2 regions of the Bradyrhizobium sp. USDA 4011 genome follow, and region 1 is predicted to be linked to the other one. Evidence: riboswitches for the same ligand, from Rfam matches in the RefSeq annotation. Region 1 holds a riboswitch; the other holds the start of a gene.
The links. A riboswitch is a leader RNA that binds a small molecule or an ion and turns the genes downstream of it on or off. The one in region 1 is predicted to bind cobalamin.
Positions count from the first base shown of each region.

Region 1 (4,424 bases):
TCGCGAAGAAGAGACACGTCGCAATGCCGATCCAGCGATGGACGACATAGAGCCATCGCCGCGCTCGCCGGATCAGAGCGTTGCGCATGGTCAGAACTTCACGTTGACGGATAATTCGGCGGTGCGCGGCATGCCGAGCAGCCACTGCCCCGTCCCGTTCGAGGTCACCGCGTAGACCTTGTCGAACAGATTGTAGACCCGGAACGCGACCGTGGTGCGGTCATCCGGCTTCCACCTGATGCCGCCATTGACCACATTGTAGCCCGGCCGCAGCTGGGTGTTGGCGAGATCGGAGTACATCGCGCCGACGATCTGCACGCCGCCATAGACCGACCAGTTCGGCGCGAAGTCCCAGGTCAGCCAAACGTTCGAGACCTGCTGCGGCACGTTGACCGGAACATTGCCGTTGTAGCTGACGACTTTGCCGCCGACCACCTGGCTGTTGTTGTCGTATCGGGCACGCAGCAGCGCAAGATTGGCGTCGACGCGCCAGCCGTCGTTCAGCGCGAGCCCGATCGTTCCTTCGACCCCGCGGGATGATTGCTGGCCGATCTGCAGTGCCAGGCCGGCGGTCGGATTGCTGGGATCGGGAATGGTCAGGCCGGTCTTGACGATCTCGTACCCTGCCAGCGTCCACTCGCCGCGGCCGCCCCAGAACGACTGCTTGACGCCGATTTCGGTCTGCTTGCCGGTCGCGAGCTGGAAGGTTTTCTGCGAGGTCGACAGCGAGATCAGGTTGCTGACCGGATCGACGCCGACCGCATACTGGCCGTAGAACGCGAGGTTCTTGATCGGCTCGTACACCAACCCGGTTCGCCAGCTGGTGCCCGACAGCGTGGTTTCAAAACTGTTCGCCGGCGTCTTGTAGTCGGTGCGATCGACCTCGGGACGATCGTACCGGACGCCGGTGACGAGCGACAATTGATCGGTCAGCGACAGGCGATCTTCGGCGAACAGCGCGTATTGATTGACGATCGCGTTGAAGCCCGGCGTCGTCGCCGTGGTCGTCGCGAAGAACGATCCGGGATCGAACACGTAAGGATTGACCGACGACGCGCCGCCATAGGGCGAATTGTTGGTGTGGGTGAAGTCGATCCGGTTGACGTCGAACCCGGCGACGAACTGGTTCGCGAGCCCGAGAACGTGACCGCTGAAGGTCGCATCCATCCGGTTGCCGAGCTGCTTCTGGTCGTGGAATATCTCGATGTAGCTGGAGCGGTCGATCAGCTGGGTCTTCGGATTCCAGGTGTAATTTTCGATGTCGCGCCAGTGCCGCTCGCTGGTCAGATAATACAGCGTGTTGTTGACCTTGATGCCGTCGGCGACATCCCACTCGGTCTTGAACTGGGTCCAGCTGTCCTGGTAGCGGATCGCGCTGTCTGATGCGTTGTAGTTCTTGAAACGCAATGCATCCTGGATCGACCCGTTGATCAGCGGCGTGCCGAAATAGCGCGACGGGCTGCGATCGCCATAGTCCTCGGAGAGCGTAAAGGCGAGATTGTCCGATGCCTGCACCCGCACGGCGGCGGCGACCACCGCATTCGAGGTCTTGTCGCGATCGACCCAGCCGTCCGACATGTTGCCGGTGGCGTTGATGCGGTAGGACACATTGGGATCGATCGGACCGGTGCTGTCCACCGACAGCCGTCGCGTCATGTTGCTGTCGAGCGAGACCTCGGCCTCGTTATAGGGCGTGCCCTGCGGCTTTTTCGGAACAACGTTGATGACGCCGCCGATCGCACCCTCGCCGTACAGCACCGAGGCCGGACCGCGCAGCACTTCAACCCGTTGCGTCGACCAGGTGTCGTAGGGGAACGTCAGGGTGCCCGAACCGATATAGAAGCGCGTGCCGTCATACAGCGTCATCACCGAGTTGCTGCCGGCAAAACCGCGGGTGCTGAACGACAGGCCGCCATTGCCGGGCGCCGGCGTCGCGATGAACCCTGCCGCGTTCTGGGTGACGGCATCGAGCACATTGTGCTGGCCGCGTTCGGCGATGGTCTGCGACGTGATGATCTCGACGCTGGCCGGCGTCTGCAGCGGCGTCAGATTGAGGCGACTGCCGGTGCCTCCCTGTGTGGTGGCGTTGAGCGTCGGCGATGCCGATCCCGATGCACCCGACGCCGCGGTGCGCGGCGCGCCAGCGGTTGCCGCCGCCGTTGCAGGTCTGGCGCGCGGCCGCGACGACGTCGCCGAGTTGCGGCTTCGCACCGTGGGCTTGGGCTTTGCGGATGTCGAGGGTGCGACCTCGATCGGATCGAGCGTCGTAGGTGGAGCTGTTTGCGCCGAAGCCTCAGTCGGCAGCAGCAGCGATGACAGGGAGCAAACGAGACCGAGGCGCCAACGGCGCGCGGCGGGAGATGACGGAGACATGAGAAGACTCGCGGTAACGTGGCACGTCACCGCGAACGCGGACTGGCGCATTGCCCCAAAGGCAATGCTCCGATCCCACCAGGACGCCCCCGCCCGATGTGCTCGCGTGTGACCACGACTGACGGCAGGTCTCCTGGCTCACGGGTCATCGCCTGTCGACGCCTTCCCGGGCTTGATAGCCCAGTGGCAAATTGACGAAAGGCTCGCCGTTTACAGTTGCGGGGACAGCTGCGGCATTGGGGTTACCCTCGCACCGCATTCCCTTTTGATCCCCGAAGGGAACCGTCGGCAGAAACGATAGGTGGTGCGGGATGGGGTGTCAATTCGATGCGATTGTCGCACACATGCTTTGCGGGATGATGCTGCTGCGATGACACAGCGACAGCGCGGGCCGACGCGAGGATTCTCTATTCCGTCATCCTGACAGCTTGTGAATCTTTTTGTTTCGCCAATTTCTGGTGTGTTGGCGGGATAGCCGAAGCTTCAGATTTGATGGCCTTGCAGGATGTTGTTGGCGAGTGCGTACCAGAGCACGACAGCGCGGACCTTTTCGATGCCGCGCACGGTCAGTTGCCGCAGGTTCCAGTTTCGCCAGCGGGCATGGATGCATTCGCAGATCGAGCGAAGCTTGTACTGAGCCTTGCCGGCCTCGCTAGCCATCCGAGCCCGCCAAGCCAGGACACCCGGGCCATCCCCGCGCCGCGGCAGGGAGGGATCGGTGCCGTGCTTGGATTGTGTCGGTGGACAGAAGACCTCAACTCCCTGGCTGTGCGCCCATTCGATGTCGTGGGCGCTGCTAAAGCCGCCGTCGACGAGATGGCGCCCCGGAAGACGACCAATCCGCACGCGCGTCCGCTCGAGCATCGGCCGCATGAGGCCGCGGTCTGAGCCGGCATTGGTGATCTCGAACCCGACGACGATCTGCTCTCCGGCCACGCTTGCCACTTGCAAATTGTACCCCGGGCGGAAGCCGCCATCGGCCATCTTCATGACGCGCGCCTGTGGGTCCGTGGTGGAGGCGCGCGGCTCCTTGGGCGTCTTGCCGTTGTTGCGCTCTTCCGCGCGCGCTTGACGCTGGCGCTTGATCTCCTCAAGCGCTGCCTGTGCCGCCTTCAGCCGCTGCGCGCGCTCACGTGCTGCGCGCTCCTTGGCCGCCTTGATGCGCTGGTTGCTCGCGTCGGAGCGCGCATCGACCTCTCGCTTGAGTTCCTCCACGACCCCCTGCGCCACCCCCAGATGCCGGTCGAGGGTTGCCTGGCGCCGGAACGAGGCTGCTCCGGCGCTCGCCCGAATCCGCACGCCATCCTGCGCCAGCGTGTCGAGATCGACTAAGCCGACTTCGGCCAGCGCCGCCAGATGTTCTGCCAGCAGCCGGTCGAGCAAATCGGCATATCCGACCCGGAAGTCCGCCAGCGAGTGATAATTCACCGACACCCCGCCGCACAGCCAGCGATAGACATCGTGGCTCTCGCACAGCCGCTCCAGAGCCCGGGCACTCCCCCACCCCCTCGCTGGTCGCATAGAGCCACAGCGCCAACAAAAGTCGCGGCGAGGTCGCCGGATGACCAGGCCTGTGGCCCCGGGCCTTGATCCGATCCTCAAGCTCGCTCAGGTCGAGACCTTCGACATAGGACCAGATCACCCGCGCCGGATGACCCTCCCCAATGAGGCTCTCGATATCGACCGCTCGCAGCTCAACTTGATCGCGCTTCGGTTCGCGCAGCCGCGGCGAGCCCAACGGCGCCCCATCAGTTTGCGGCTTCGACCGCTCAGGCAGTTCTCCGAACAGCTTGTCCCCGGCCATCTTCCATCCCCCGCAACTCGCTCCGTGCAGAGAATCACATCCCGACCGAACCGGCTACATCGGCAGTCTAAAACAGGAAAAATTCACACGCTCTGAGGTGCGAGCCTTGCGGCGCAATTGCGCCGCTGGGCGAGCCTCGAAGGATGCACGGCCACCAGCCGGGCCGTCGATCCTTCGAGACGCCGCTTCGCGGCTCCTCAGGATGACGGAATACCTAATTCGCATCACCCTGCTTCGACACATCCCT
Region 1 covers NZ_JBSSGG010000001.1:5,084,647-5,089,070, reverse strand. Annotated here, with positions in the region: gene ACVW1C_RS23860 (PepSY domain-containing protein) at 1-88, opposite strand, end outside; gene ACVW1C_RS23855 (TonB-dependent receptor) at 91-2,373, opposite strand; cobalamin riboswitch at 2,480-2,675, opposite strand; partial or broken gene ACVW1C_RS23850 (IS1182 family transposase) at 2,857-4,177, opposite strand; gene ACVW1C_RS23845 (CobW family GTP-binding protein) at 4,402-4,424, opposite strand, start outside.

Region 2 (4,424 bases), 1.3 Mb from region 1:
CTATATGATGGAACCAGGACGCCGGAGGAAAAGTCGCAATCCTTTTGGCAAGGAAAGATTGCGGCTCCCAATCGTGTCCCTCGCGCTTGTCGAAGGTGATGACCCCATTTTGGGTGAAGTGGCGGGGGCCTGGTATGTTGCAGTTCACCAACAGCAGAACGCGCCACCGGTCCGCTTTCTCGGTCGGCTTGTCATTCGCCGCCTCAACGTAATCCACGACTACAGGTTCGATGATGTGACAGCGGCCGCGTCGGAGCAGATCGCCGAGCTTGCCTTGCGCGGTCGTGACAAAGTTGAAATTGACCGGATCATGCAGAAAACGAAGGTTTGCGTCTTTTTCGCCGTCGGTGACTTCACTGGCGATGAGTGAAAGCGCCAGGGCGCGCCAGCCGAATTCGATAGCCTTTGCATAGGGAGACGCAACTTCAATCTTTCCGTCGGTCCCGACCTTCCATGTAATAACGTAATGTTCGTCTGATCTGTTATCCTGATGCCTGGTCCAGGAAAGGTAAACATACTCAGTGTGGTCGATGCCTTCGGCGATTCCCCAGTTTCGAGGGACGAATTGCGCCACTTTCGAAACTTTGGAGACAATGTGCTCGATTGTCTCACCGTCTCGCGCTCGCCAGGTTGACTTGACTCGTTCGACAAGCGCGCTTTCGCCGGCTCGCGCAGTGTTGCCCGTCGCAACCAGCCCAGCAAGGAAAACTAGCGATTGACAGAGACAAAGCACGCCTCTTGCAGACATTCTCTTCATAACGGCCGGACCATCGGTTTTTCATCCACACGTCAAAGCGGCAGCCCTCGATGCTATGCTCGATTGAAGAAGTTAGCGGCAACGTGGCGCGGGCACCGCCGATGTCCCGCGCGAGCAGGCGCTGTCTGTCCACTCGAGTCACGCGCCGCTAACTTCAGTGGGCCAGCTACAACCCCAATTTGCCGTGCTGGACCTGCCCAGGGGGAGAAGCCTGGGCACCCTTGAGCTTGCATCCTTCGTGCCAGGAAATAGCCGGCAAATCGCGCCAGATTCGTGCAGTGTTTGTCGGCTTTCCGACCTACGCTCGTTTCTATGTTTCCATTCAGCCGATCCGCTCGGGCTTGTTCAGTTTTTGTCGCGCCGATCTTCGAGGGCCAAGTGAAGGCCGCTGCCGATTTACGGATGAGAAATCGGGAAGCACTTTGGAGGGCTGTTGAACCGTCTGGTTCGGTGTGGTCACCCGAACGCCTGCGATCGCTATCGGCTCGTAATTTGATGATAAGCAAAAATCGCTCATCACCGCCGGGCGTGTGGAATCGTCAGAAGCGCGTTCTCAGGCAGGCGGATGATAGGGTGCGCGCGTTTCTACCTACGCGCACGATGTTGCGGTCTGCTCAATCCAGCTGCCTCGGCGCCGCATTCATGGTTGGATGAGCCGTTTCCAGTCGCGACAGCCGGCAAGCGAGAAACGATCAAGTCACGCTAGCTTTCTCTCGAGTTGCTCAACATTCTCGAGAGCATCTGTCTGACGGATTGATTCATGAACGCTCTTACCAGGCCACCCGAACGGGCCGACCGCAAAGGCGGTGACAGCAAGGACGCCGACGGCGCTCCGAACAGCCGTTGTCATTGCGGGCATCCCGGTGTTCGTTGAGGTGAATCGATATGCATGCCCGAGTATTATCGGCATCAGAGACCGCAAATCGCCTACCAGGATTGGTTGGTTCGCAGATCAATATGCGCGCCCGGTATGCCCGATGGAGTTTTCGCAGGTGTTTTGTCCCTGGCGCGGTTCTTGACTGCCGAGAGACCGAAATGCCACTCGAAGCGCCGTGACTTGCGCCTTCGACAATTCTTTCGTCACATACATTGGAGAGTGCATCTATTGGAGGGGCTTCCAACCGTGGTCAACTTTCGACGTTAAATGGTCATTTGAATCACTGATGATGGCGGCAGTGACGTGAGAGAGTCATCTTAGAGGTTGACGGAAGAGGTCTCTTGCCGATAATCCAAATCGTAGAGGTTCTCCGCTCCCGCTGGATTCGGAGCTAAGAGGGAAGCCGGTGAACATGCCGGCGCTGCCCCCGCAACTGTAAGCGACGAGCCGCTGTCCAACAAAGTCACTGAAGCCCGTACAGCTTCGGGAAGGCCGGACAGCAGCGATGACCCGCGAGCCAGGAGACCTGCCTCGACCACATATACGTCCACGGGCGGGGTGTCCCGGTGGTGCGCCAAGCCGCCGCCGCTGGGGCGATCCTGCTTGCGTCCGCCAACGCCTTTGCCCCCAACTACGGGGTTAGCGCTATGTCTCTTCTCTCCCTTCCGGTTGCCACGCTTGGAACGCCTCGGATCGGTCCGAGACGCGAGCTCAAACGCGCGCTTGAAAGTTACTGGACCGGCGCAATCAGCGAACAGCAATTGCTCGAGGACGCAGCTGGCCTGCGTGCTGCGAACTGGGCTCGCCAAAAATCCCTCGGTGTCACCGTCATTCCGTCCAACGATTTTTCGTTGTACGACCAAGTGCTCGACACCTCTGTCATGGTTGGTGCCATCCCGGAAGTCTACGCGTCGGAAATCGAATCGGTTTCGCTCAAGACGTACTTCGACATGGCGCGCGGTTCACAATGCGATCGCCAGAATACCAGTTGCAGCCACGGATCGGGCGGATTTGGCGCGCCCGCACAGGAGATGACCAAGTGGTTCGACACCAACTACCACTACATGGTTCCTGAATTTCATCGGGGACAGACGTTCCGCCTATCCTCTCGCAAGCCTATCGAGGAGTATGAGGAAGCCAAGGCCCTGGGGTTCCAGACGCGCCCTGTCCTGATCGGGCCGGTCACATTCTTGAAGCTTGGCAAGAGTCCGGATCCTGCGTTCCAGCCGCTGTCACTCCTGGATGAGCTATTACCGGTCTACATCGAGGTTCTGCAAGAACTAGGCAAAAGGGGAGCAAACTGGGTTCAATGCGACGAGCCCTGCCTGGTCCTGGATCTGGAGGAGGGGACGCGAAGATCTTTGCTGCACGTCTATGATCGGCTCGCCAGGGAAGTACCAAACGTCAAGATTATGGTCGCGACCTATTTCGGCGATCTCGGCGATAATCTGGACACAGCTTTGAACATGCCCGTTGCCGGACTGCACGTGGATTTGGTTCGCGCACCGAACCTGTTGGACCGGATCATTGCTGCTCGGCGAAGTGATCTCGTCATGTCCCTCGGCGTCGTCGACGGACGAAATGTTTGGCGGTCGAACCTGTCGGCGCTCCGCCAGCAACTGGATCCCGCCATTGCGAAGCTAGGCAGGGATCGTGTTCAGATCGCTCCGTCCTGCTCGCTGCTCCATGTGCCCGTCGATGTTGAACTCGAGACCGGACTTGCATCCGATCTCAAGAGTTGGCTTGCCTTTTCGGTACAGAAGATGCGTGAGCTTGCGATCCTGGCGCGGGCACTCGCGGGTGATCAGAATGTTGCTCAAAGTCTTGCTGAATCGCAGTCGGCCGTGACTGGCCGTCGGACTTCACCAAAGATCCGTGATGCCAATCTTGCGGTGCGGATGCGAGCGATCGACGAGGCCATGCGCCGGCGCGCCAGCCCATTTGTCCGTCGAGCCGAGATCCAACGCAAGCGCTTTAGACTACCTGCCTTTCCCACCACGACGATCGGATCCTTCCCGCAAACCCCAGAGGTCCGTAATGCCCGCGCGACACATTCGCAAGGCGCCATGAGCGACGAGAAGTACGACAAATTCCTCAAGGAGGAGACTGCGCGCGCTCTGCGTTGGCAGGAGGATATTGGTCTGGACGTGCTCGTGCACGGCGAGTTTGAGCGCAATGACATGGTGCAGTACTTCGGCGAGAAACTCGCCGGATTCGCATTCACCAGGAATGGTTGGGTGCAATCCTATGGCTCGCGCTGTGTCAGGCCACCGATCCTATTCGGAGATGTTTCGCGGCCAAAACCGATCACTGTGGATTGGTGGCTCTACGCGCAATCACTGACCAGCAAGCCGGTGAAGGCGATGTTGACCGGGCCAGTAACGATCTTGAACTGGTCGTTTGTTCGCGATGATATTCCAAGAGGCGAGGTCTGCCGGCAGATCGCACTGGCGATACGCGACGAAGTCCGCGATCTCGAGATAGCCGGTGCGAGCATGATCCAGATCGACGAAGCTGCCCTCCGCGAAGGATTGCCGTTGCGTCGATCGGAGTGGGCGGCCTACCTTCAATGGGCCGTCGACAGCTTCCGCATTTGCTCATCAGGCGTTGCAGATCAAACCCAGATTCATACGCATATGTGCTATTCTGAGTTCAATGACATCATCGACGCCATTGCTGCAATGGATGCGGATGTCATCTCGATCGAGACGTCGCGTTCGAAGATGGAACTGCTCGACGCGTTCAGGAACTACAAATATCCCAATCAGATCGGGCCGGGCGTGTACGACA
Region 2 covers NZ_JBSSGG010000001.1:6,348,664-6,353,087, forward strand. Annotated here, with positions in the region: gene ACVW1C_RS29965 (nodulate formation efficiency C protein) at 1-574, opposite strand, end outside; cobalamin riboswitch at 1,981-2,182, shown strand; gene metE (5-methyltetrahydropteroyltriglutamate--homocysteine S-methyltransferase) at 2,282-4,424, shown strand, end outside.
Region 2: it holds a riboswitch for cobalamin, as region 1 does, so the genes downstream of both, metE (5-methyltetrahydropteroyltriglutamate--homocysteine S-methyltransferase) here and ACVW1C_RS23855 (TonB-dependent receptor) in region 1, are expected to answer to the same signal.